Regions from separate parts of the Alteromonas pelagimontana genome, predicted to be linked through region 1. Evidence: predicted binding sites of a transcription regulator. Region 1 holds the regulator's gene; the other holds the start of a gene.
What was found. Region 1 encodes NrdR, which represses ribonucleotide reductase genes. Its sites were predicted from a motif close to AAACACNANATNTNGTGTTT; they were not measured.
Positions count from the first base shown of each region.

Region 2: nrdA (class 1a ribonucleoside-diphosphate reductase subunit alpha) is a predicted target of NrdR. The motif match lies at 5,399-5,418, and genes of this name have one in related genera.

Region 1 is NZ_CP052766.1:3,582,131-3,593,886, forward strand. Features, by position in the region: gene lpxD (UDP-3-O-(3-hydroxymyristoyl)glucosamine N-acyltransferase) at 1-283, shown strand, start outside; gene glyA (serine hydroxymethyltransferase) at 429-1,685, shown strand; gene nrdR (transcriptional regulator NrdR) at 1,743-2,192, shown strand; gene ribD (bifunctional diaminohydroxyphosphoribosylaminopyrimidine deaminase/5-amino-6-(5-phosphoribosylamino)uracil reductase RibD) at 2,201-3,325, shown strand; gene CA267_RS15800 (riboflavin synthase) at 3,353-4,015, shown strand; gene ribBA (bifunctional 3,4-dihydroxy-2-butanone-4-phosphate synthase/GTP cyclohydrolase II) at 4,043-5,143, shown strand; gene ribH (6,7-dimethyl-8-ribityllumazine synthase) at 5,249-5,722, shown strand; gene nusB (transcription antitermination factor NusB) at 5,735-6,154, shown strand; gene thiL (thiamine-phosphate kinase) at 6,215-7,180, shown strand; gene CA267_RS15825 (phosphatidylglycerophosphatase A family protein) at 7,180-7,677, shown strand; gene dxs (1-deoxy-D-xylulose-5-phosphate synthase) at 7,851-9,713, opposite strand; gene CA267_RS15835 (farnesyl diphosphate synthase) at 9,752-10,642, opposite strand; gene xseB (exodeoxyribonuclease VII small subunit) at 10,724-10,966, opposite strand; gene pomA (flagellar motor protein PomA) at 11,271-11,756, shown strand, end outside.
Region 2 is NZ_CP052766.1:66,235-77,990, reverse strand. Features, by position in the region: gene CA267_RS00380 (tyrosine/phenylalanine carboxypeptidase domain-containing protein) at 1-317, shown strand, start outside; gene CA267_RS00375 (ATP-grasp domain-containing protein) at 314-1,360, shown strand; gene yfaE (class I ribonucleotide reductase maintenance protein YfaE) at 1,379-1,651, opposite strand; gene nrdB (class Ia ribonucleoside-diphosphate reductase subunit beta) at 1,667-2,797, opposite strand; gene nrdA (class 1a ribonucleoside-diphosphate reductase subunit alpha) at 2,854-5,175, opposite strand; gene ubiG (bifunctional 2-polyprenyl-6-hydroxyphenol methylase/3-demethylubiquinol 3-O-methyltransferase UbiG) at 5,625-6,326, opposite strand; gene gyrA (DNA topoisomerase (ATP-hydrolyzing) subunit A) at 6,626-9,319, shown strand; gene serC (3-phosphoserine/phosphohydroxythreonine transaminase) at 9,412-10,497, shown strand; gene aroA (3-phosphoshikimate 1-carboxyvinyltransferase) at 10,494-11,756, shown strand, end outside.

The sequences.
Region 1 (11,756 bases):
TGAAGACCATTCCTGCATTTGTGGCGCAACAGGGATTGCAGGGAGTGTGCATATTGGCAAACATGTCATTATCGGTGGCGGTGTGGGAATAAACGGCCATATCAGCATTTGTGATAACGTGCAGGTTACCGGCTATACCATGATTGTTCAGGATATTACTGAACCGGGTTTATATTCATCAGGTCAGCCAGCAATGAAAAACCGTGACTGGCGTAAAAACACCGTACGGCTACGTCAAATTGATACATTATTTGAGCGTGTAAAGGCGCTGGAAAAGCAATAGTCGCCGTTTGGTAAAGTGCTGCAAACGAAGTGTTACATGGCTGAGACAGACAAATCGACCATAAAGCAGTATACATGCTGTTTAAAATGACTAGAATAAGCGTTCATTTTAATGCCACCTCAAATCGCTGTAATAAGGAGCCTTCATGTTTTCTCGTGAAATGACAATTGCGGATTTCGATCCTGAATTAGCACAAGCCATTGCTAAAGAGAATGAGCGTCAAGAACATCATATTGAACTGATTGCCTCAGAAAACTACTGTAGTCCACGAGTGATGGAAGCGCAGGGCACCCAGTTAACCAACAAGTATGCCGAAGGTTATCCGGGCAAACGTTATTACGGCGGTTGTGAGAATGTCGATGTGGTTGAACAATTAGCCATCGACCGCGCTAAGCAATTGTTCGGCGCTGATTTCGCGAATGTGCAGCCTCACTCAGGTTCTCAAGCCAACGCCGCAGCTTTTATGGCGTTGCTTGAGGCGGGTGATACTGTGTTAGGCATGAGCTTGTCTGAAGGTGGTCATTTAACTCATGGCTCGCATGTTAACTTTTCTGGTAAAACCTATAATGCAGTTCAGTATGGTTTAAACGACGAAACCGGTGAAATTGATTACGATCAGGTTGCAGCGCTCGCTGAAGAGCATAAGCCTAAAATGATTATCGGCGGTTTTTCTGCGTATTCAGGCATAGTGGATTGGCAGCGGTTCCGCGAAATTGCTGATTCAGTTGGGGCTTATCTGCTGGTAGATATGGCTCATGTTGCTGGTTTGATTGCGGCTGGCGTCTATCCGAATCCTTTACCCCACGCACACGTTGTGACCACTACCACGCATAAAACGTTAGCAGGTCCTCGCAGCGGTTTGATTTTATCATCCTGCGGTGACGAAACGATTTATAAAAAACTGAACAGTTCTGTCTTTCCCGGCAATCAGGGCGGTCCGCTGTGTCATGTTATTGCTGCAAAAGCCGTGGCGTTTAAAGAAGCGCTACAGCCCGAGTTCAAAGAGTACCAGCAACAAGTGGTAAAAAATGCCAAGGCTATGGTTGCTGTTATGCAGGACCGTGGCTATAAGATTGTTTCCGGTGGTACTGAAAATCATTTGTTCCTGTTGGACCTGATTGACAAAGATATCACTGGTAAAGACGCTGATGCCGCACTGGGTCGAGCCAATATTACGGTGAATAAAAACTCTGTTCCTAACGATCCACGCTCACCTTTTGTCACTAGTGGCTTACGTATTGGTAGTCCGGCTATCACCCGTCGTGGCTTCAAAGAAGACGAAGCGAAACAAGTGGCCAACTGGATTAGCGACATACTTGATAATCTTGGCGATGAAAGTGTTGTCGATCGGGTGCGCAGTGAAGTTGTCGCGCTGTGCGAGAAGTTCCCTGTTTACGGCTAAATAGCTAATTGGCGTTGTGCACTGCTTTATAAGAACAACGCCCATCGAGGACGTGCCATGTTTTGCCCATTTTGCTCAGCTCAGGAAACGAAAGTTATCGACTCTCGCTTGGTTGCGGAAGGGCATCAGGTACGTCGTCGTCGTGAATGTGTGATGTGCCATGAGCGTTTTACCACCTTTGAAAGCGCTGAACTGGTTATGCCTCGTGTTATCAAGCGAGACGGTTCGCGCGAACCTTTCAATGAGGAGAAACTGCGAGCAGGTTTGCAGCGCGCGTTGGAAAAACGTCCGGTGAGTACCGAAAAAGTCGAGCAATGTGTGCTTTCTTTAAAGTCGAAGTTACGGGCTACTGGTGAACGTGAAGTATCGAGCCAGTTTCTGGGAAATCTGATAATGAGCGCACTGAAAGAGCTGGATAAAGTCGCGTATGTGCGGTTTGCTTCAGTTTATCGCTCGTTTGAAGATATTCGTGAATTTGGTGAAGAAATCGCCCGGTTAGGGGATTGATGCTTTCTATGAAAACTAGCGAAATTCCTCAGAATACTAACGCCGTTCAAACCGATTATTTGTGGATGGCAGAAGCCATTAAGCTCGCCCGTAAAGGACACTATACCACTTCTCCAAACCCCGCCGTTGGCTGTGTAATCATTGATAGCAATGGAAATAAATGCGGGACAGGTTTCCATCTTCGAGCGGGTACGCCGCATGCCGAGGTCCACGCGTTGCAGGAAGCCGGCGCATCAGCAAAAGGTGCCACTGCCTACGTCACACTCGAACCCTGTAGTCATTTTGGTCGCACTCCTCCCTGTGCTGAAGCCCTAATTAAGGCAGGCGTAAAGCGGGTGGTTGTGGCAATGACTGATCCTAACCCCCGTGTAAGCGGGCGGGGTATAGAGAAATTACAAGCGGCAGGTATTGAGGTGACTTCAGGTATACTTGCCGCTGAGGCGGCTACCCTCAATCGCGGTTTTATTAAAAGAATGGTGACCGGAAAGCCTTTTGTTACTGTTAAAGTAGCTGCCAGCATTGATGGTAAAATTGCATTAGCAAACGGCGTGAGCCAGTGGATAACCGGGCCGGAAGCACGTCAGGATGTGCAGCGTCACCGAGCTGCCAGTTGCGCGGTATTAACGGGTTCTGGCACCGCAAAAGCAGATAACCCGAGTTTGTTAGTCAGGCCCGGGCAAGCGGCGCTAGATCATTATCCCCTTGCCGAAATCCGCCAGCCACTACGCATCGTTGTCGATAGTAATTTATCTTTGCCGCCTGACCTGCGACTTTTTCACGACGGCTTTCCCACTATTGTTGCGACCTGTATACATGACTCAGCCAGATTATCTGATTTGGTGTTACCAAGAAAAAACCGTCACATTGATGTAAACGCGCTAATGCAGGCGCTAGGGGAACGGCAGTTAAATGAAGTTTGGGTTGAGGCGGGACCAGGACTGAGTGGCGCGTTGTTTCAGGCTGGCGAGGTCGATGAACTTATTGTTTATCAAGCGCCTAAGCTATTAGGTAGCGAAGGTAAATCTATGCTCGCCCTGCCTGCGTTCACTTCACTTGATGAAACTTTTCAAATGCAGTTGCTGGATAGTCGCCAGCTCGGCAATGATATTAAAATGACCTACCGCGTTAGGTAGCAGACAGCTTACGGTACTAAAATAGTTATGTTTACTGGAATAATACAGGCGCTGGGAAGTATCAGTCGTTTAGACAGGCGGGGCGAGAATATTCGTCTTACGGTATCTTGTGGAAAGCTGGATATGGCCGATGTTGCTTTGGGCGATAGTATAGCGACCAATGGCGTTTGCCTGACCGTAGTGGAATTTGGCAAGGATTATTACTGCGCCGATGTCTCGGCTGAGACCATCAAACATACCGCCTTTGCACAATATCAATCAGGTTCGAAGGTAAATTTAGAAAAAGCTATGCGGCCCACGGACCGTTTTGGTGGCCACATTGTTTCCGGCCATGTTGATGGTGTAGGCAATGTCAGCAACGTGATCCACCGTAACAATTATGTAGAAATCTGGGTTGAAGCCCCCAGTGATTTAGCCAAATATATTGCTCATAAAGGCAGTATCACCGTTGATGGTGTCAGCTTAACGGTGAACGATGTAAATGGCGCCGAGTTTATGCTCTGGATAATCCCTCACACGTTACAGGAAACAGTCATAGGCACGTATAAATCAGGGAGTAAAGTGAATCTTGAAGTCGACGTAATCGCGCGATATCTAGAACGTCTGATGATGGGGGACAAGGCAGCCAGACCTCAAGCCAGTTCAATAGATATGGCTTTTTTAGCAGAAAATGGTTTTTTACGAAAATGATAACAATACCCTACATAAGCAAACACTATGGCATTTAATACAACTGCAGAAATAATTGAAGACATCCGTCAGGGAAAAATGGTTATCTTGATGGATGATGAAGATCGGGAAAACGAGGGTGATTTGATCATGGCAGCAGAGCATGTGACACCCGAAGCTATAAATTTTATGGCTACCCATGCAAGAGGGCTCATTTGCCTGCCAATGACACAAGAGCGTTGTAAGCGTCTTAATTTGCCTTTAATGGTGGATAAAAACGGCGCGCAGTTTTCTACTAATTTTACCGTTTCCATTGAAGCTGCCCGTAATGTAACGACGGGAATTTCCGCAGCCGACAGAGCCACTACTATATTGGCCGCTGTGGGGGCAAACGCAAAAGCCTCGGATATAGTGCAACCCGGCCACATTTTTCCTCTCATTGCTAAAGAAGGTGGCGTCCTGAATCGTGCTGGTCATACCGAAGCGGGTGTGGATCTGGCACGCTTAGCAGGATGTGAACCTGCCGCAGCCATCGTGGAGGTGCTTAAAGACGATGGTTCTATGGCGCGCCGACCGGAATTGGAAGACTTTGCGAAAAAGCACAATTTAAAGATAGGTACTATTGCTGATTTAATTGAATATCGAAATCTTAACGAAACCACGATCGAAAAAGTGGCTCAGTGTCAGCTACCGACAGAATACGGCGAATTCGAACTACATACCTACAAAGACATTATCGATAACCAAATTCATTTTGCGCTTAAGAAAGGCGATATTTCTGAAAACGAGCCTACGCTGGTGCGTGTCCATCTTCATAATACTTTAAGCGATTTGCTCGGTTCCACCCGTTCAATAAATCGTTCAATGACGTTACCCGAAGCCATGCAGCGTATTGCTCAGGAAGGAGGCGTACTGGTGCTTCTTGGGAAAGAGGAACATCTTGAAAGTCAGGTGCGTCGTTTTGCCGCAGAGGATCGCGGTGACCAACCTGAGGGGCAAACGTGGCAAGGGTCTTCGCGCACAGTAGGCATTGGCAGTCAGATTTTAGCCACGCTGGGAGTGAAAAAGATGCGTCTATTGAGTAAGCCAATCAAATACCATGCGCTTTCCGGCTTCGGACTGGAAGTCGTCGAATATATTTATCAATAAAAGTAGTAACATCTCGGTTTACGCCGGAATAGATAAAAATCAATTCATTCAGTTTCTGTGCAGTTATGCTATACTGCGCGCCGTTTTTTCTTAAGGGTTTAGGTCATGCAGGTGATTGAAGGTAACATCAGAGCAACAGGTAAGAAGTTTGCCATTGTTGTATCACGCTTTAACAGTTTCGTGGTTGAAAGCCTGCTTGAAGGGGCGTTAGATACTCTTGAACGCCATGGTGAAGTGAGCGATGGGGATATTACGCTGGTGCGCGTACCTGGTGCTTATGAGCTTCCGGTAGCGGCGAAAAAAATAGCTGAAAAAGGGGGCTATGATGCAATTATTGCCCTTGGTGCAGTCATCCGCGGCGGAACGCCTCATTTTGATTTCGTTGCAGGAGAATGTAACAAAGGTCTGGCTCAGGTCTCTCTCGAATTCGGAATCCCGGTTTCTTTTGGGGTAATCACTACCGATTCTATTGAGCAGGCAATTGAACGCTCAGGAACTAAAGCAGGTAATAAAGGTTCTGAAGCTGCATTAGGCGCTCTGGAAATGGTCAATGTTATGTCAGCCCTCGATAACCTTTAAGGTACGATTTAAGTGAAAGTTTCAGCACGTCGTAAAGCTCGCGAACTTGCCTTGCAGGGTGTCTATTCCTGGCAAATGAGTAAAAACCCTATTGATCAAATCGAGCTGGCATTGGCTACCAGCAATGATATGCAAAAAGTAGATATGGTTTATTTTCAGTCATTGCTGCGGGGAGTCGCGAAAAATGTCAGTAAACTGGATGCCGCTATTAAGCCATATTTAGGCAGATTGCCCGAAGAGTTAGATCCAATTGAAAAAGCTATATTGCGTTTAGCTGCTTTTGAATTAACTGAACGCATGGATGTGCCCTATCGTGTAATCATTAATGAGGCTATTGAATTGGCCAAGACTTATGGCGCAGAAGAAAGCCATAAGTTTATTAATGGTTCGTTGGATAAAGCGGTGAAAACGCTGCGTCAAAATGAGCGCTGATGATCAAGGAAGGCGTTTAGTGCGTATTCTCTCATCTCATATAAATACCTGCGAAATCTCGTGAAAGAATTCGATTTAATCGGCCGCTACTTTGCAGGTGGCGGCCATCAGCGTAAGGATGTGCTGGTGGGAATTGGCGATGATTGTGCCGTTACCACTGTCGCAGAAAATCAACATCTGGCCATTACCACTGATACCTTAGTAGGAGGCATCCATTTTTTTGAAAGTGCGCCTGCTAAGTCAGTGGCGTATAAAGCTGTTGCCGTTAATCTGAGCGATTTAGCTGCAATGGGAGCGGAACCGGCGTGGATTAGCCTTTCGCTTTCACTTCCTAAAATTGATGAAAACTGGCTGGCAGATTTTGCCGAAGGATTGTATGAGCTTACCCGATACTACTCTGTGCAGTTAATCGGCGGTGATACGGTACATGGACCCATGGCGATGACAATTACCGCTCAAGGCTTCATACCTCCAGAGAATGCGTTAAAACGCAGTACTGCCAAACCAGGTGACTGGATTTATGTCACAGGCACATTAGGTGACGCTGGTGCAGGACTGGGAATTCTGTCAGGCGAGATTGAGACAACTGCACAAAATCGGGACTATCTGGTCAATCGCCATTATTTTCCAACACCCAGAGTTGCTGTTGGAACGGCTTTGCGTCGAACGGCGAGCTCGTGTATTGATATCTCAGACGGCTTACTTGCGGATCTCGGTCATATTCTTAAAGCGTCTGGTTGCGGTGCAACAGTTCACGTTGACAGACTTCCTCTTTCCAGACAACTAACGGAGTGTTTGGGGGAAGGAAAAGCCCGCGAGTTTGCGCTGACTGCAGGTGATGATTACGAGTTGGCGTTTACTGTCAATGAAGAGCAGCGCGGACATCTGGAAACCTCTTTAAGCAGTACCAATGTTAAGGCTACCTGTATTGGACAGATAACGGGACATTCTGGAAAGCTGGAATTGAAGCTGGAAGATGCTCCTTATCCTATGCCCAGTAAATCAGGGTTCGAGCACGAGTTTTAATGCAGCCACTATATCGCGAACGGATTTCAATGAAGAATCCGGCGCATTTTTGTGCCGTAGGTTTCGGTAGTGGGTTAATTCCATTTATGCCCGGAACTTTTGGCTCGCTTGCCGCATTACCTTTACTGTTGGCGGCGGATTTACTAAACGCATGGCAATTTGCTACTGTCACTACAATAATATGTCTGGCAGGGATATACATATGCGGTAAAACGGCTGAGGATATGCAAGTTCACGATCACGGCTCCATTGTGTGGGACGAAGTAGCGGGCATGTTTGTAACGTTTTTACTTATTCCCATTAGCTTACCGAATTTAGCTGTAGGATTTGTCATCTTTCGCTTCTACGATATTCTTAAACCTTGGCCAATTGGGATGGTAGACAAACGTTTACATGGCGGGATAGGAATAATGTTAGATGACGTTCTCGCTGGCCTTATGGCTTGCCTGACGTTGCAGTTGTTTAATATGAATTGGCCTTTGTCGCTACCAGCTTGATGTTAATCCACCTTGATCTGTGCTCAATCAGCGCGAGAATTTTTCCACTTTTGACAAGCCATTTTCGTGAAGGTTTAGGGGGGCTAATTCGAGCGCAATTTGGCGCAGCTCAAAATTTGAAAAACCCGCTTTGAGCGGGTTTTTTCTGTAAGGGCATAATACCAGTTAGTTAATTACTTCAAAGCCCGTTGGATTTTCTCCACAATACCTGCTTTATCTAACCCGTGTTCAGCATACATTTCTTGCTGTGTGCCCTGAAGAATGAAGGTGTCGGGTAACCCAATCTGCAATAACTGTTTAAGCTGTTTGCTGCTGTTAAGGTATTCAGCTACGGCACTGCCTGCGCCACCCATAATACAGCCATCTTCTATTGTCACCAGTAGTTCGTGTTGCTGGCATACCTCATCGATTGCTTTTTCGTCCAGCGGCTTCACGAACCGCATATCAATGACGGTGGCATCCAATTCATTCGCCGCCTGTTCAGCGTAGGGTAACAAAATGCCGAAGTTAAGGATGGCAACGCGTCTGCCTTCCCGCATGATACGAGACTGACCCAGCGGTATTGCTGTCATTGTCTCGTCAGGCGCTACGCCGTTACCTGATCCCCGGGGATAGCGCACTGCAACAGGCTGCTTGGCCTTGTGGCCGGTGTAAAGCATCTGACGACATTCATTTTCGTCAGCAGGTGTCATAATGACAAGATTGGGTATGCAACGTAAAAAGGCCAAATCGAATGCGCCCTGATGAGTTGGCCCATCAGCGCCTACGATGCCAGCGCGATCAATGGCAAAAAGCACAGGAAGATTTTGTAGCGCCACGTCATGAATAAGCTGATCATAAGCGCGTTGCAGGAAAGTAGAATATATTGCTACAACCGCGTTATATCCTTCCTTCGCCAATCCAGCAGCAAAGGTAACAGCATGTTGCTCGGCAATGGCAACGTCAAAATATTGCGCAGGAAACTGCTGAGAAAAGGCAACCATTCCGGAGCCTTCCCGCATTGCGGGCGTTACCGCCATAAGCTTGGGATCGGCTTTCGCCATATCGCACAGCCACTGACCAAAAATTGCTGAAAATGTTGGAGCGGAAGGCGGCGATTTAGGTAAGGCATCATCCGCAGGGTTAAACTTTGGCACTGCATGAAACTTAATAGGATCTTTTTCAGCTTGAGGGTAGCCTTTGCCTTTTCGGGTGACAACATGCAGCAACTGAGGCCCTTTTAATCTTCTAAGGTTGCGTAAGGTGTCCACCATCACGTCCACATCGTGACCATCAATAGGGCCGATGTAGTTGAAGCCAAGTTCTTCAAAAATGGTCCCGGGAACCACCATGCCCTTAATGTGTTCTTCAGCGCGGCTGGCAAATTCTTTAATGGGCGGAACATTACTTAGCAGTTTTTTGCCACCATCTCGAATTTTATTGAAGAAGTTACCGGTGAGCAGGCGGGCAAGATGGCTGTTAAGCGCTCCTACGTTTTCGGAAATTGACATTTCATTGTCGTTTAGCACCACCACCATATCCGTATTAATATCACCGGCATGATTCATTGCTTCAAACGCCATTCCCGCAGTAAGTGCGCCGTCACCGATAACGGTTACCACTTTACGGCCTTTACCATCTTTCTCTGCAGCTACGGCCATGCCTAATCCAGCGCTGATAGTAGTAGAAGAATGTCCAACGGCAAAGGTATCGTACTCACTTTCCGCTGGCCATGGAAATGGATGAAGGCCGTCTTTTTGACGAATAGTAGACATTCTGCCTGCTCTGCCGGTGAGAATTTTATGCGGATAAGCCTGATGGCCTACATCCCATAGCAAACGGTCAAAGGGGGTGTTGTAGACATAATGCAGCGCCACCGTTAGCTCCACCGTGCCCAAACCCGAAGCAAAATGACCGCTACTTTGGCTTACACATGTCAATAGGTACTGACGAAGCTCATCAGCAAGGGCCTTAAGTTGTTCTTGCGGCAGCTTTCTCAAGCTCTCAGGTGTTTGTGCCAGCGCCAGCGTGGGGTAGTGCGTTAAATCTAAACTCATTATTCGTTGTTCTTATGTTTTTAAGTAACATATCAGCGTTAGTAATTCCGCTTAACCATCAAGTCGGTAAACGCTACTAAATATTCTGTATTGTAGGGCAAACTGTCGAGCGCTTGAAGCGCCCGTTCGTGAAGTTGCGCTAATTCCTTCTTGGCATTGTCCATTCCAAGCAAGGCCGGAAAAGTCATCTTTCCTTGGGCAATATCTGATCCAGTCGATTTACCCAGTTGCCCGGCATCACCTTCAACATCCAGAATGTCATCCTGAATTTGAAAGGCAAGACCAATTAAGCGAGCGAATTCTATAAATTGCGCTCTGTCTTTGATGCTCACTTCTGGACTCACCAATGTGATCATTTCCACACAAGAACACAACAATGCACCGGTCTTCAGTTGATGAAGCTCAGTTAGCCGTGACAACGACACGTTTTTGCCTGTGCTGTCCAGATCAATTGCCTGACCGCCGCACATTCCCAGATACCCCGCCGCTTTTGCCAGCAGCGATACCAGCCTCGCGCGTTGTGCGTGACCAAATTCAGACATGGGATGATCAGCTAATATGGTAAACGCCAATGTTTGCAATGCATCTCCAGCAAGAATTGCCGTGGCCTCATTGAAAGCAATATGACACGTAGGCTGACCGCGCCGCAGCTCATCATCATCCATCGCTGGCAGATCATCATGTACCAGTGAATAGGCATGAACACACTCAATGGCCATACTGATGGTAAGCTGGTCTGATGTAGGTACGTCCAGCGTATTACCTACCAAATTAACCAGCAAAGGGCGCATCCGTTTGCCGCCTACTAATAACGCATGTTGCATTGCGGCTTTCAACTGCGGAGCATGATCTGGCAGTATAGAGATGAGATGCAGAAGACTCTCATCTGTCTGGTTTTTCACCTGCTGACGAAGAGCATCGAAAATCATAAAATTAAACCTGTAAGGGAAGCGTTTGTCGCGCTTAGCCTTTGCGTGTCAAGGAAAGTGAGAAACGGTTAGACAAAAAACTTATTCTTCAGCCGTACTATTAAAATCTCGAAGTTTATTTTCGTCTTGTTCATTCAGCAAAATTTTAACTTTTTGTTCAGCTTGTTCAAGAGCTTGCTGGCTGAGTCGGGATAGTTTAATACCGCGTTCAAATTTTTCCAACGCCACGTTTAGCGGCAAGTCACCAGATTCCATCTCTGAAACGATGGCTTCCAGTTCGGTGAGGCTATCTTCAAAAGCAGGTGCAGTGGTTTTTTCAGTCACGGTTACTGACAATGCCTGGTTGGTTTCAATAGGCGCACATTAACCGAGGCCTTGCGCCGGGTCAAATGGTTTGTCCGCAAATGGTTTGTCCGGTGTTAATGGGAAGACGTGCGAATACAAAAGGATACGGAAATACTGCATCTATAAGGTGGTAATGAACTAAATAGGTTATAGAATTCTTCACCAATGCCGATAGAATAACGGGCAGAAGTTTGTTGTTGCTCTAAGCAGCTAATATAAAAGGCATTATGATAAGACCTTTATCAGATCTTCCGATTTGTTTTTGTATATTGAGGATTGACACGTGGATTTAGCAACCGTCATTGGCATGTTGGGTGGGATAGGCTTTATTATCATGGCCATGATTCTCGGCGGGGATCTCGGCATGTTTTTCGACGTTCCCTCGGTACTGATTGTTTTCGGTGGCTCTACGTTCGTCGTGTTGTCGCAGTTCACGCTGGGGCAGTTTTTCGGTGCTGGCAAAATTGCCGGAAAAGCCTTTATGTTTAAAATCGATCCGCCAGAACAGCTGATCGAGAAAATTGTGGAAATGGCAGATGCTGCTCGCAAAGGAGGATTTTTAGCGTTGGAAGAAGCTGAAATTGAAAATCCCTTTATGCAAAAAGGAGTGGATATGTTGGTGGACGGTCATGACATAGAGGTTGTGCGGGAAACGCTGGCAAAAGATATTTCCATGACCACAGAGCGTCACGCTTTCGGGGCTTCTATCTTTAAGGGGATGGCCGACGTCGCGCCAGCGATGGGCATGATCGGCACCTTGGTGGGATTG
Region 2 (11,756 bases), 800 kb from region 1:
ATTTACCCGCTGAAGATGCCTTTGACGTTGCAGTGAGAGCCTGCAGAGGCGGAGGTCTGACAAAAGATTCAGTGTATTTGCGAGGGTTAAGAGAACTTCTTGCCTATCTGGCTGATGGCGGGGACATTGAATTTTTATTTTTGGGTAAATTTGCCATGGGTCAGCGGATGCTGATCAAAGAGTTACTCAACCAGGGGTGGCTGCTGCCGCCAAGAATTATACCTCACCATTTGCGAGGCGAACGGGGTCGTGAACGTGTAAAACAAGTGCGTAATGTCAAACTTGAACAACTTTTCCAACTAGAGCCTATGTTATGAAAATAGCTTTTTTTATTAATGATATTCACACCGAAAAAGATAACTATACTACTATCCGTCTGGCGCGTCGGGCGGCACGTATCGGTCACGAAGTAGTTTTGGTTGGACTTAGCGATTTGATCTATGAATCAGATGAATCCATCGCTGCTATGGTAAGTCGCCCGCAAAGCAAAGATTATGAAGATGATGCACAATTGTTGGCTGAGCTACAGCATGAAGACTCAGCATTAGAGCGAGTGAATTTAACGCAGTTTGATGTAGTTTTACTAAGGTCAGATCCTGCGGACGAGGTCCTTACGCGGCCATGGGCACCCAATTCAGCGCTCTTATTTGCTCAGCTTCTGGCGAATCAGGGGGTATTGGTACTGAACGATCCAACTCATCTTACCGATGCTTCCAACAAAACTTACTTTCAAACATATCCTGAAATTGTACGCCCGAAAACAGCCATTTCCTGCAGGGTAGAAGAAATAAAAAGGGCCATTGAAAACTTTAACGGTAAAGCGGTAATTAAACCCCTGCAAGGCTCTGGAGGGCAGGGGGTGTTTATCATTAATCAGGATAGTCAGGCAAACCTTAATCAGATTATCGAAGCGACTATTCGTGATGGTTACGCCATTGTACAGGAATACTTGCCCTTGGCTGCTGATGGAGATTTACGTTTAATTACGTTAAATGGTCGTCCGCTTCAGGTTGAGGGTGTATATGCCTGCTTCCGCCGATTTAACAGCACTGGGGACGGCCGTTCTAATATATCCGCAGGAGGAAAATATGAAATGGCCACGCCTGATGAAGAAGCGTTGAAGGTTGCTGAAGCGGTAGCACCGAAGCTGATGCGAGACGGCATGTACCTTACCGGGCTGGATATTGTCGGCAACAAAATGATGGAAATTAATGTGGATACTCCTGGTGGCATAAACATGGCAGAAGATTTGACCGGAAAAGATTTCTCTGGTGCCATTATTGCCGACTTGGAGCGTAAGGTAAGATTAAAGCAGATGTACGGTCAGCAGCTAACGGTAACGGAACTGGCTGTTCTATAACATCTGTAGCAGTGGCTTCTACTGCGGAACTTTAATGACTAAGTTGCAAAGGGCGATGCAACAACAAGGCAGAATTTCGTCATCGTCAATATATGCCAGAGGATCTGTTGTGTAGGATACCTTTCCACTAAGCATCTTAGTACGACAGGCACCGCAAAAGCCCTCACGACAATGGTAGTGAACAATAATATTATTCGCTTCCAGTGATTCAAGCAGCGTTTTATCAGGTTGAGAAACAGCGCATCCCACATCGACAATATCGATGTGGAATGTTTTATCAGTTGTTTTCATTCATTTGAGGATCAGTTATAACTCAAAATCGGCAAAATCGTTATCACTGACAGAAGAGTCGATTTGTCCGACCAAATAAGAACTGATTTCGGATTCCTGCGGGGCCACCTGCACATTATCTGAATTCAGGTAGTTATTCATCCAGGGAAGCGGGTTACTTTGCACATCGAACGGAGCGTCGAAACCAATCGCAGACATGCGTTGATTGGCAATATACTCAACATACTGGCAGAGAATTTCTCTGTTCAGGCCAATCATAGAGCCATTTTTAAACAGGTAGTCCGCCCATTCTTTTTCCTGCTCGACGGCGCTGAGGAAAATTTGACGTGCCTGCTCTTTACATTCTTCCGCAATTTCCGCCATTTCGGGATCATCTTTGCCCTTCGCCCATATATTCAGAATATGCTGAGTAGAAGTGAGATGCAGGTTTTCGTCCCGCGCAATCAAACGGATGATTTTGGAATTTCCTTCCATTAACTCACGCTCTGCAAAAGCAAAAGTGCAGGCAAAAGAAACGTAAAAACGAATAGCTTCAAGCGCATTGACTGAATTCATACATAGAAACAGCTTTTTCTTCAGCTCCCGAAGATTAATAGTATGAGCTTCACCATCTACGGTATGTACGCCTTCCCCTTGGGTTTGCCAAAGCTGAGTGGCGAAAATCAAGTCGTCGTAATAACGAGAAATGTCCGAGGCACGCCGCTTAATTTCTTCGTTCACCACGATATCTTCAAAAATATCGCTAGGATCGGAAAACAGATTTCTGAGAATGTGAGTATAGGAACGCGAGTGGATGGTTTCAAAGAACGACCAGGTTTCAATCCAGGTTTCTAGTTCCGGTAGAGAAACAATAGGCAAAAACGCAATGTTTGGGCTACGTCCTTGAACTGAATCCAACAGCGTCTGATACTTCAGATTGGAAATAAAAATATGTGTTTCAGGGTCGGTAAGTTTTTGAAAATCAACCCGATCCCGAGATACATCGACTTCTTCCGGACGCCAGAAGAAGCTGATTTGTTTTTCAATCAGCTTCTCGAATATATTGTGCTTTTGCTGATCATATCGCGCAACGTTTACAGGATTGCCAAAGAACATCGGCTCTGCAAGCGGATTCACACTTTGTTGGTTAAACGTGGTGTATTTCATAACTGCCTAAATCACTTATAACGTTTATTAATGAAAGATGAGTCGCCAGGTGCGTGCTAAATTTTGCACGCACCACCTGCACAATCGTCATCTTCAGCGATTACTGCTTCTTGTGCCAGAGGCTTTTGCTGTTGCTCTTTGGCTTCCAGCGAGCTGGTATCTGAAGCGCCGTCGCGAGTGTTGTGATAATACAGCGTTTTCACACCCAATTTATAAGCAGTTAGCAAATCTTTAAGCAATAACTTCATTGGCACCTTGCCACTGTCATACTTACCAGGGTCATAGCTGGTATTCGCTGAAATAGTCTGATCAACAAATTTTTGCATAATGCCACAAAGTTGCAGATAGCCATCGTTGGAAGGAATATCCCACAACAGTTCGTACTTTTCTTTCAGCGTTTCGTATTCAGGCACAACTTGCTTTAGCACACCATCTTTACTGGACTTAATGCTGATATGTCCACGAGGTGGTTCAATACCATTGGTGGCATTAGATATCTGAGAAGAGGTTTCCGATGGCATTAACGCCGACAATGTTGAATTACGCAGGCCATGAGTTTTAATCTCTTCTCTTAACGCATCCCAATCATAGTGCAGTGGCTCATTGCAAATCGCGTCAAGATCCTTTTTATAACTGTCGATAGGTAAGATACCCTTTGAATAGGTGGTCTCATTGAACTTAGGACAGGCGCCTTTCTCTTTCGCTAAATTGTTGGATGCTTTTAACAGATAATACTGCATAGCTTCAAAAGTACGGTGAATCAAACCATTGGCGCTAAAGTCGGAATATTTCACGCCATTTTTCGCTAAATAGTAGGCAAAGTTGATAACACCGATACCCAGCGTTCGACGATTCATAGTGGCATTATAAGCTGCAGGTACAGGATAATCCTGATAATCAAGTAAACTGTCTAATGCACGCACAGCAAGATCAGAAAGTTCTTCAAACTCATCCAGCGATTTAATCGCCCCCAAGTTAAAAGCCGAAAGTGTACACAAAGCAATTTCGCCGTTTTCATCATTCACGTGCTCAAGCGGTTTGGTGGGTAACGCAATCTCCAAACACAAATTGCTCTGGCGAACTGGTGCAACTGCCGGATCGAACGGACTATGAGTATTACAGTGGTCAACGTTCTGCAGATAAATACGGCCAGTGCTGGCGCGTTCCTGCATAAACAAGCTGAACAGTTCCATAGCCTTCACTTGTTTTTTACGAATACCGTCGTCGTTTTCGTATTTTACATACAGCTCTTCAAATTTGCTCTGATCAGCAAAGAACGCATCATATAAACCAGGCACGTCAGAAGGACTAAAAAGGGTGATATATCCATCCTTCATCATGCGCTGGTACATTAGTTTGTTAAACTGCACACCGTAATCCAGGTGCCTTACCCGATTTTCTTCTACACCGCGATTGTTCTTTAACACCAACAGCGTTTCGACTTCCATGTGCCATAGCGGATAAAACAATGTTGCGGCACCGCCTCGCACGCCGCCTTGAGAACAGCTTTTAACGGCAGTTTGAAAGTACTTGTAAAAAGGTATACAACCGGTATGAAATGCTTCACCGCCGCGAATAGGGCTGCCCAGAGCGCGAATACGCCCTGCGTTTACACCAATTCCTGCGCGCTGACTCACGTATTTTACGATGGCGCTGGCAGTTGCATTGATAGAGTCCAGGCTGTCCCCGGTTTCAATTAATACACAAGAACTGAATTGGCGGGTAGGGGTACGGACCCCGGCCATAATAGGTGTGGGCAAAGAAATTTTAAAAGTGGACGTGGCGTTATAGAAACGGCGAACATATTCCAGACGAGTCGATTTTGGATAGTTCGCAAACAAACACGCAGCAACTAAAATATAGAGAAACTGGGCGCTTTCATAAATATCCCCGGTAACCCGGTTCTGAACCAGATATTTACCTTCCAGTTGCTTAACGGCTGCATAACTGAAATTCATATCCCGCCAGTGATCGATAAAAGAATCCATTTCAGCAAATTCTTCAGGCGTATAGTCTTTCAGCAGGTGGAGATCGTATTTACCTTGCTCCACCATCGACGTTACATGTTCAAATAGTGCAGGTGGTTCGAATTTGCCATAAGCTTTTTTCCGAAGATGGAAAATCGCTAAACGCGCTGCCAAATATTGGTAATCCGGCGCATCAGTAGAAATTAAATCTGCTGCTGACTTAATAAGCGTCTCATGAATTTCAGAGGTTTTGATACCATCATAAAACTGAATTTGAGCTTTGATCTCTACCTGAGAGACAGAGACATTCTTAAGTCCCTCAGCAGCCCAAGTAATAACTTTATGAATTTTATCTAACTCAATGGGCTCTTTCTCACCATGACGCTTGGTGACATATAAATTGTTATTCATTGTGCTGGCCGTTTATGTTAGCGCTTGAAGCGTGAGCTTGATGCTCGAGTTTGTTATAAATTTTCTAAGAAATGCCGATGTGGCATTAAGATCCTGTGAAAGATCGGCGCCTGTGACGAAATCGCAAACGCGTACTACCTGTATTAATCATGAATGCGAATTAATAATCTGATGAATTGTACCCATGTACGAACCACAAGATAGTGAGGTTTTAAGGCTAATGCAACCCCACATCTGGTGTTTATTCAAGCAGTCAGCCCCACTCGATTTTAAAGGTTAGTAGAGACTCACCTAACAATGAATAGCAAGTATCGACGGAATAAATTGCAAGCGTTATTTTTGATAAAAATTATCACCTAAAACAAATTATTCCAAAAAATATTTTTTTATAAAAACACGATATAGAGGGTGTAAAGATATCCCTTGACACCACATCTAGTGTTAAGAAGTTAGGGTGCGACTACGTGAAGCAAATAATTTACATCGATGTTTTTATTGGATAAGTAGAACGTGCGGCTAAACGGATTCATATGTAACCCTGTCGCATGGCGCGTCACCATTCCCGTCGCATCCACCATACCCATCAACTCTGAGGGTTTCAAAAACCGATCATGCTGATGCGTCCCTTTAGGAACCAGCTTCATTATATATTCAGCTCCCACAATCCCCATTAACCAGGATTTGATATTCCGGTTTAGGGTGGAAAAAAACACGTGGCCGCCGGGTTTTACTAATTGAGCGCAAGCACGAACTACTGACGCAGGATCGGGTACATGTTCCAGCATTTCCATACAGGTTACCACATCAAAGGTTGCTGGATGGGTATTGGCGTAAGACTCTGCTGTGGTGCAGTGATAGTCAACCGCAACGCCAGATTCAAGCCCGTGCAGACGCGCAATTTCAAGAGACGCTTCAGCCATATCAATACCTGTCACTTTGGCGCCTAATTTGGCCATAGATTCCGCAAGAATACCGCCGCCGCAACCTACATCCACTACTGCTTTATCAAATAGCCCATCGGCATGTTGCTGAATGTAATCCAGGCGTAAAGGATTGATAGCGTGAAGAGGTTTAAATTCTCCTTCGGGGTCCCACCATCTGGACGCTAACTCACCAAACTTACTGATTTCCTTTTGATCAACATTTACCATGTGTGCTTCATCTCTGGTCATTGAATGATTGCGGACATTACCCGCTAACATACCGCAATTCAGGACAAATTGGGACGAAAAAAGGCGGCAGAAAACCGATTTGTGTAAAAAATAAACATTTAATTGCACGCGCGTAAATTGGAATGATTAACTGCTACATAAATTCCTCTTCCAATGATACACTCAACGATTAATTTAATACCCCATAATAACAATGTGCGCGCCCTGGATTCTCCTTAATCGGGCTTATTTAACTTAACAGCGTACGACAAACCTAATATGAAGGGAAATAGCAGTTTATGACTGATAACGCTAAAGAAATTCTCCCCGTAAACATAGAGGAAGAGCTAAAGAACTCTTATCTCGATTACGCGATGAGCGTTATTGTTGGGCGTGCATTGCCTGATGTTCGGGATGGCTTAAAACCGGTACACAGACGTGTACTTTACGCCATGAATGAATTGAAAAATGACTTCAATAAGCCGTATAAAAAGTCGGCACGGGTAGTGGGCGACGTCATCGGTAAATATCACCCTCATGGTGATTCTGCGGTATATGACACCATTGTTCGTATGGCTCAGCCATTTTCACTTCGGTATATGCTGGTAGATGGTCAAGGCAACTTTGGTTCTGTGGATGGTGATTCTGCTGCGGCTATGCGTTATACCGAAATTCGTATGGCTAAAATTGCTCATGAATTGCTGGCTGACTTAGATAAAGAAACGGTCAACTTCGTTCCTAACTATGATGGTACTGAAAACATACCGGAAGTATTACCTACAAAGGTGCCCAACCTGTTGGTTAACGGTTCTTCAGGTATTGCCGTCGGTATGGCGACTAACATTCCGCCGCACAATCTTACTGAAGTTATTAATGGCTGTATCGCGTTAATTGAAGACCCCGATTTATCCATTGACGGCCTAATGGAACATATCCCTGGTCCAGATTTCCCTACGGCTGCGCTTATCAGTGGTAGAAAAGGTATTGATGATGCCTATCGTACCGGTCGTGGCAAAATTTACATGCGAGCCAAAGCGGAAATTGAAACCGATGCGAATGGTAAAGAAACCATCATCATCAACGAAATTCCGTATCAGGTAAACAAAGCCAGGTTGATTGAAAAAATCGCCGAACTGGTTAAAGAAAAACGCATTGAAGGTGTCTCGGCGTTACGCGATGAATCAGACAAAGACGGTATGCGTATCGTTGTTGAAGTGAAGCGTAATGAATCTGGCGAAGTTCTGTTAAACCATTTATATGCTAATACCCAGTTACAGACCGTATTCGGTATTAATATGGTGGCGCTGGATAATGGGCAACCTAAAGTATTCAATCTAAAAGAAACCCTTGAATGCTTTATCTTACACCGCCGCGAAGTGGTGACGCGACGCACCGTTTATGAACTTAAGAAGGCTCGCGATCGCGCGCATATTCTTGAAGGCCTTGCCATTGCGCTGGCAAACATTGATCCAATCATTGATTTGATTAAAGCATCCCAGAGCCCGGCAGATGCCAAGAAATCGTTAGTAGCACAAGGTTGGGAGCTTGGCGATGTCGCGCAAATGCTTGAGCGTGCTGGGAATGATGCGGCTCGTCCGGAATGGCTTGAACCGGAGTACGGCATTCGGGATGGCAAGTATTTCTTAACTGAGCAACAAGCTCAGGCTATCCTTGATTTACGTCTGCATAAGCTGACTGGCCTCGAGCATGAGAAAATTCTTGATGAATATAAAGAGCTCTTAGCCCAAATCGCAGAACTGTTACATATCCTGAACAGCCCGGAACGCTTGATGGAAGTGATCCGCGAAGAATTAGAAAAAATTCGTGATGAATTCGGCGACGCCCGTCGTACGGAAATCACGGCTGCCACACATGATATCGATATTGAAGATTTAATTGAGCAAGAAGATGTGGTGGTTACGCTTTCCCGCGAAGGCTATGTAAAATATCAAAAACTGTCCGATTATGAAGCTCAGCGACGGGGCGGACGGGGAAAATCTGCTACTAAGATGAAAGATGAAGATTTTATTGAACGTCTTCTAGTGGCAAATACTCACGATCATATTTTATGCTTTTCGACCCGCGGACGTCTTTATTGGTTAAAAGTCTATCAATTGCCGTTTGCCAGCCGCAACGCCCGTGGCCGGCCGATTGTCAATATTCTCCCGCTTGAAGCCAATGAGCGCATAACCGCCATTTTGCCGATTAAAGAGTTTGAAGAAGGTAAATTCGTGTTAATGGCGACAGCCAACGGAACCGTGAAAAAAACCGACTTGAGCCTCTATTCTCGTCCCCGTTCAAGCGGTATTATTGCCGTCAACCTGAATGAGGGTGACGAACTGATAGGTGTGGCTATCACACACGGCGACGATGACATCATGCTGTTCTCTGATGAAGGCAAAGTGGTGCGGTTTAATGAAAAAGCCCGCGACTCAGAAACCGGTGAAGTGAAAATTGATGCAGAAACTGGTGAAGAGATTCTGGCGCTTCGTCCCATGGGCAGAACTGCAACCGGAGTTCGTGGGATTCGCTTACAGGACGGTCAGCGCGTTGTCTCGTTAATCGTGCCGCGAAGTGAGGGCGCAATTCTTACCGCAACTGAAAATGGTTTTGGTAAACGAACGCCCCTTGCTGACTATCCAGCGAAAAGTCGTGCAACCCAAGGCGTGGTTTCGATCAAAGTTTCTGACCGCAATGGTAAGGTTGTGGGTGCCGTACAGGTAGATGAGACTGACGAAATAATGCTGATTAGCGACCAGGGAACCTTGGTACGTACGCGAGTTAGCGAAGTGTCTGTTGTAGGTCGGAACACCCAGGGCGTTCGCTTGATCCGCACCGGTGAAAACGAAAAAGTGGTCGGGTTACAACGTATTGAAGAAATCGAAGAAGAAATTTTACTCGATAACGAAGAAGGCGCGGAAGATACCGCAACGGCCGAAAGCGCTGAAGATAATTTAGCAAATTCTGACGATAAGCCGACGACAGAAGAGTAGTGCCGATTATTTCAAATTTGAAGTAACGGTTTCATTCTTTTTAAACAAGCGGCATTTGCCGCTTGTTGTGTTTACAGGTGTTGAAACTATCAATGAAAAACGTATTCAACTTTAGCGCTGGTCCAGCAATGTTGCCAGCTGAGGTCATGGCGCAAGCCCAAAGCGAATTTGTAAACTGGCAGAACAGTGGCACTTCCGTTATGGAAGTCAGTCACCGTGGCAGTAATTTTATTGAAGTGGCAAAGCAAGCCGAAACGGATTTGCGTGAACTTCTGGCTGTACCGGACGACTACCATGTGCTGTTTATGCACGGTGGAGGCCGAGGTCAATTTGCAGCGGTGCCGCTGAATCTATCTCGAGCAGATGAAAAATCCCTGCATATTGTTTCCGGCTCCTGGTCGAAAGGGGCTGTAGAAGAAGCCCACAAATATAATAATGCACAAGTCATTGGTGACGTGGCAGTAAAAGACGGTTTGACTTACATTGCCTGTCCTGATGCTTCTGATATTGATCAACAAGCCGCTTATCTGCATTTTTGCCCGAACGAAACGGTAGATGGTGTTGCTTATGACTGGTTACCTGAAAGCGGGCGCGTTCCCCTGGTGGCAGATTTGTCATCAACAATTTTGTCTCAGCCTCTGGATGTAAGCCGATATGGAGTGATATACGCAGGAGCACAAAAAAACATTGGGCCATCCGGTCTTTCGGTTGCCATAGTGAGAAAGGATTTAGCTGGAAAAGCGCGTAGCGTGACACCTTCTATTTTTGACTATGGCTTACTGGCGGAGTCTGACTCTATGTATAACACGCCTCCTACCTTTTCATGGTACCTGGCGGGGCTCGTGTTTAAATGGTTAAAAGAGCAGGGGGGCGTGGAAGCTATGGCGGCAAAGAATGCGGAAAAAGCAGCATTGCTTTATCAGGCCATCGATACTTCAGAATTTTATCGTAACACCATTCATCCCGATTGCCGCTCAAAAATGAATGTTCCTTTTCAACTGGCCGACGATAATTTAGACGCTGTCTTTCTTCGCGAGTCAGAGGCTGCAGGCCTGATGGCTTTGAAAGGGCACCGTTCAGTGGGCGGTATGAGAGCCAGTATCTATAATGCCATGCCTGTAGAAGGGGTGAAAACGCTGGTTGCCTTTATGAGCGAATTTGAGAGGAAATACGGATGAACCATCTTGACCAATTGACACTTTCACCAGTGAAAGCAGTCTACGGCGAAGTCAATGTGCCGGGTTCAAAAAGCTTATCTAACCGCGCGTTATTGCTTGCAGCATTGGCAGAGGGTGAAACGGTATTAACTAATTTACTTGACAGTGATGACATTCGGCATATGTTAAACGCACTGTCGGCGCTGGGCGTTCAGTATGAGCTGGATGCCTCTCGTACAGTGTGTAAAGTGACGGGAGTGGGAGGGGCCTTTGCGGTTGCCGAGCCGCTAACTCTATTTCTTGGAAATGCAGGCACCGCCATGCGACCTTTATGTGCAGCCCTTGCCGCCAGTCGAGTGAATGTAAGTCTGACCGGCGAACCCAGAATGGAAGAGCGTCCAATTGGCGATTTGGTCGATGCACTGAACCAAGCCGGTGCTACAATTTCCTACACCAAAAATGTCGGATATCCGCCGCTACGTATCACAGGTAGCCCCCTCGCTGGTGGAGAAGTTGAAGTTGACGGCAGTGTATCCAGCCAATTCTTAACCGCGTTGTTAATGGCTGCGCCTTTGTTTAACGAAAATACTCATATTGTCATTAAAGGAGAATTGGTTTCAAAGCCTTATATAGACATTACGCTTGATACCATGGCTCGCTTCGGGGTGAAGGTGGTGAATCATGGGTATGCGTCTTTTGAAGTCAAAGCCGGGCAAAAATATATCTCTCCTGGTAATTTTATGGTGGAAGGGGATGCATCGTCGGCTTCTTACTTTCTTGCTGCTGGTGCCATCAAAGGCGGCACGGTTAAAGTGACAGGAATTGGGAAAAATAGTATTCAGGGCGATATCCGCTTCGCTGATGTACTGCAAGCAATGGGAGCCTCTATTTCCTGGCACGAAGAATACGTTGAAGTTACGGGAGCTCCGCTGCGGGGCGTTGATATGGATATGAATCATATTCCAGACGCCGCTATGACAATCGCCACCACGGCCTTGTTTGCACAAGGGCCTACTACTATCCGCAATATTTATAACTGGCGAGTAAAAGAGACGGATCGTCTTCACGCCATGGCAACAGAATTAAAAAAATTAGGGGCATCAGTAGAAGAGGGTAAAGATTATATTACAGTCTCACCCAACACAACGTTAAACCATGTGGAAATTGATACGTATAACGATCACCGCATTGCGATGTGCTTTTCACTTGTGAGCCTGAGTCAAACTGCAGTGACTATCAATGATCCAGGTTGTACAGCGAAAACGTTTCCAGACTATTTC